One region of the Pseudoalteromonas sp. ND6B genome, then DNA from elsewhere that is predicted to be linked to it. Evidence: predicted binding sites of a transcription regulator. Region 1 holds the regulator's gene; the other holds the start of a gene.
The links. The regulator NrdR, encoded in region 1, represses ribonucleotide reductase genes. The targets are predictions, from matches to a motif close to AAACACNANATNTNGTGTTT.
Positions count from the first base shown of each region.

Region 1 (2,205 bases):
AATGATCATTGCTGGTTTTTCTGCATACTCAGGTATTGTTGATTGGGCTAAGTTCCGTGAAATTGCAGACAAAGTAGGTGCATACTTATTTGTTGATATGGCGCACGTTGCAGGTTTAATTGCTGCGGGTGTTTACCCAAGCCCGGTGCCATTTGCTCACGTTGTAACAACCACAACACACAAAACATTAGCCGGTCCTCGCGGTGGTTTAATCATTTCTGCGTGTGGCGATGAAGAAATTTACAAAAAGCTAAACAGCGCTGTTTTCCCAGGTGGCCAAGGTGGTCCTTTATGTCATGTTATTGCTGCCAAAGCGGTCGCATTTAAAGAAGCACTTCAACCTGAGTTTAAAACATACCAAGCACAAGTTGTTAAAAATGCACAAGCAATGGTTGCCGTATTACAAGAGCGCGGCTACAAAGTAGTATCGGGTAAAACTGACAACCACTTATTCTTACTTGATTTAATCGACAAAGATATCACAGGTAAAGATGCAGATGCTGCCCTAGGTAACGCGAATATCACGGTTAACAAAAACTCAGTACCGAACGATCCTCGTTCACCATTTGTTACTTCTGGTTTGCGTATTGGTTCACCAGCAATCACTCGTCGTGGCTTTAAAGAAGCTGAATCAAAAGAGTTAGCGGGCTGGATCTGTGACGTACTAGACAACATCGAAGATGAGTCAGTACAAGCGCAAGTAAAAGAAAAAGTGAAAGCAATTTGTGCAAAATTACCTGTTTACGCTTAATCCAAGAGTAAAATAGTAATTTAGATCACAACTGCACACATTTTTGTTATGATAATGGCCGCTATAATAGCGGCCATTTTTTGTTTTTAAAACGGAAACACACAGTTATGCATTGCCCATTTTGCACCGCCAAAGATACTAAAGTTATTGATTCTCGCCTTGTAGGTGGGGGACACCAAGTACGTAGACGTCGTGAATGTAATGAATGCCACGAACGATTTACCACCTTTGAAGGGGCTGAATTAGTGATGCCACGGGTCATCAAGCAAGATGGCAGCCGCGAACCGTTTAATGAAGATAAGTTACTAAATGGCTTAACTCGCGCCCTCGAAAAACGCCCCGTAAGCACTGAACAAGTTGACGAAGTGGTTAATATTATTAAATCGCAGCTGCGAGCCACTGGCGAACGCGAAGTGTCTAGCCATTTGGTGGGTGAGTGCATTATGGAAGCACTTAAAAAGTTAGATAAAGTGGCCTATGTAAGATTTGCCTCTGTATATCGCTCGTTTGAAGATATACGCGAATTTGGTGAAGAAATAGCCCGCTTAGGGGAATAGTAATGACCAAGCAAAGTTCGTTTTCAGAGGATGATAAACGCTACATGGCTCGCGCTATTGAACTGGCAAAAAAAGGGCGCTTTACCACCACTCCTAATCCTAATGTTGGCTGCGTACTCGTAAAAAATAATAAAATAATAGGTGAAGGGTTTCATCAGTTAGCGGGTCAAGGTCATGCAGAGGTAAACGCACTGACTATGGCTGGTGAAAATGCCAAAGGTGCAACCGCTTATGTAACACTTGAGCCTTGCAGTCATTATGGTCGAACACCGCCATGTGCTGAAGGGCTAAAAGCAGCCGGTGTTAAAAAAGTGATTGCCGCAATGGTTGACAGCAACCCGCAAGTTGCAGGCAAAGGTCTGAAAATTTTAGCGGATGCTGGTATAGAAGTCGCTTACGGGTTACTTGAAGCGCAAGCTCGCGCATTAAACTTTGGGTTTTTTAAGCGCATGGAGCAGGGATTACCCTTTGTGACTTGCAAAATGGCCGCAAGTATAGATGGTAAAACGGCGCTTAAAAACGGGCAAAGTAAATGGATAACTGGCCCCGAAGCGCGCCAAGATGTGCAACTATACCGAGCACAAAGCTGTGCAATTTTAACCGGTGCCGATACGGTATTAATGGATGATGCAAAATTAAATGTGCGCCCAGAAGAGTTACCGTATTCTTTACCAACTGATTTACCACTGCGCCAACCGGTTCGCGTTGTTATTGACTCACAAAACAGACTTACCCCTGATCTTGCCTTATTTTCAATTCAAAGTGAGGTGATAATATTTACCACCAAGGTTGATAAATCGCATCAGTGGCCTCATTTTGTTAAACAGATTGAAGTACCTGAAAATAATAATAAAGTAGATTTACTGGCCGTGTTACACACGCTTGCCCAATTGCAGT
Region 1 is NZ_JQFL01000005.1:10,552-12,756, forward strand. It holds gene glyA (serine hydroxymethyltransferase) at 1-751, shown strand, start outside; gene nrdR (transcriptional regulator NrdR) at 859-1,308, shown strand; gene ribD (bifunctional diaminohydroxyphosphoribosylaminopyrimidine deaminase/5-amino-6-(5-phosphoribosylamino)uracil reductase RibD) at 1,311-2,205, shown strand, end outside.

Region 2 (2,205 bases), on a different contig from region 1:
AATCTAAGTGACGTACGCGGTTATCATCAACACCACGGTTGTTTTTAAGTACTAATAAGTTTTCAACTTCTAAATGCCAAAGCGGGTAGAAAAGGGTTGCTGCGCCACCACGTACACCGCCTTGCGAACAGCTTTTAACCGCTGTTTGAAAGTGCTTATAAAACGGAATACAGCCAGTGTGATACGCTTCACCGTTACGAATAGGGCTACCTAGTGCACGAATACGACCTGCATTAATACCAATACCAGCACGTTGAGAAACGTATTTAACAATCGCTGATGATGTAGCGTTAATTGAGTCTAAGCTATCGCCACATTCAATAAGTACACATGAGCTAAACTGACGCGTTGGCGTACGTACACCCGACATAATTGGCGTAGGTAAAGAAATTTTAAATAATGAAACCGCATCATAAAAACGTTTAATGTAATCAATGCGCGTGTCACGAGGGTAATCAGAGAATAAGCTTGCGGCCACTAAAATATATAAAAACTGCGCGCTTTCATAAATCTCACCCGTTACACGGTTTTGGACAAGGTATTTACCTTCAAGTTGCTTTACCGCTGCGTAGCTAAAGTTAAGATCGCGAGAATGATCTAAGTACGCATCTAGCTCATCTAATTCTTGCTCTGTGTAATCAACGAGTAAATGTGCATCGTAGCGTTTTTGTTCAACCATGTTAGTAACATGGTCAAAAAGACGCGGTGGCTCAAACTGGCCATAGGCTTTTTTACGTAAATGGAATACAGCTAAACGAGCAGCAAGGTACTGATAATCAGGCGATTCTTTAGAAATCTGATCCGCAGCGGCTTTAATAATCGTTTCGTGGATGTCTTTAGTACGAATACCGTCATAAAATTGAATATGCGATTTAAGTTCAACTTGTGAAACCGAAACGTTATTTAAACCTTCGGCGGCCCATTCAATAACGCGATGGATCTTATCAAGATCGAGTGGCTCTTTACGACCGTCACGTTTGCTTACAGATAACTGTTGGTTCATAGCTTTGCCTGTATTCCTTGGGAATTAAATATTTTTGACCAATGCGTGCACCTAAAAAAGCACAGTGCCTATTCGTTTATTGTTATTTTCACCGGTTTAGTGAATTTAATTGAATAACATTTAGCCACAATATCTGGTGTTGTTCAAATTAGAGATCACAAGATAGTGTGGTCTGGGATCTTTTGCAAGGGACAGAAACCGCTCTCATTGTGGATAACGTTGGGATAACGCAATTGTGTTAGTAGGCATTAACCTTTGATCATTCGGTTAAGTTGAAATTTGTAAAAATCAACTAAGGAAAGATTAAATTTACGCTTTTTAAAAATAAATTTTGTCTGCTTTTTTTATCATCAAGCTTTGCGTAAAAACTAACACAATCACAATATGTAGTGTTTATTAATTAACATGACACTATATGTGGTTAAATGCATCTATGGGACTGTGCCAATTAAAATCCGCATTCCAAGCCAATGCCTCGTCAACACTCGGTACATATCCCCATAGTGCGGTTGCGGTGTGCATATTGGCTGCTTTACCTGCTTGAATGTCACGCTGCGCATCACCTATATATAAGCAACGCGAACGATCTACACTCATTTGCTCAGCGCAATACAGTAAAGGAAGGGGTGAGGGCTTAGATTCAGCTAAGGTATCACCGCTTATCACAATACGTGCATTTTTTAATGCAGGAATCGCCTTGACTAAAGGATCAGTTAAAAATCCGGGCTTATTAGTCATAATTCCCCAGGGTATTGCTTTGTTATCAAGTGCGATTAATAATTGCTCTATTCCTACAAAACATCGAGTATGGGTGGCAATATTGGCAGCATATTGCGTGACTAGCTCATGTAAAAGTTGATCTTGCGGCTGTTGTGCCCAGCTTTCTTTAAAACCAGCAGCCAATAAAGCGGCAGCACCGTTTGAAGCCGCGGGGCGATATATATCACTGCCCACTTGGGGTTGTTGATGATTTTGCAGCACGGTGTTTAGTGCGGCGCCTAAATCATCAGCGGTATCGAGTAAAGTGCCATCTAAGTCAAACAGCAATGCTTGATATTCCATTGGGGCAATGGGGGGTTGAGAGCTTGCCATTACACTAACTTCTCAAAATGCAGCATATAATTTACGCTTACATCATCATTCATTGTGTATTGCTTAGAAAGCGGGTTGTAACTTAAACCAGCACTGGCACGTACTTTTAA
Region 2 is NZ_JQFL01000035.1:324,239-326,443, reverse strand. It holds gene nrdA (class 1a ribonucleoside-diphosphate reductase subunit alpha) at 1-1,003, opposite strand, end outside; gene ND6B_RS09515 (HAD family hydrolase) at 1,415-2,095, opposite strand; gene ubiG (bifunctional 2-polyprenyl-6-hydroxyphenol methylase/3-demethylubiquinol 3-O-methyltransferase UbiG) at 2,095-2,205, opposite strand, start outside.
Region 2: a site for NrdR is predicted at 1,126-1,145, ahead of nrdA (class 1a ribonucleoside-diphosphate reductase subunit alpha). Genes of this name have one in related genera too.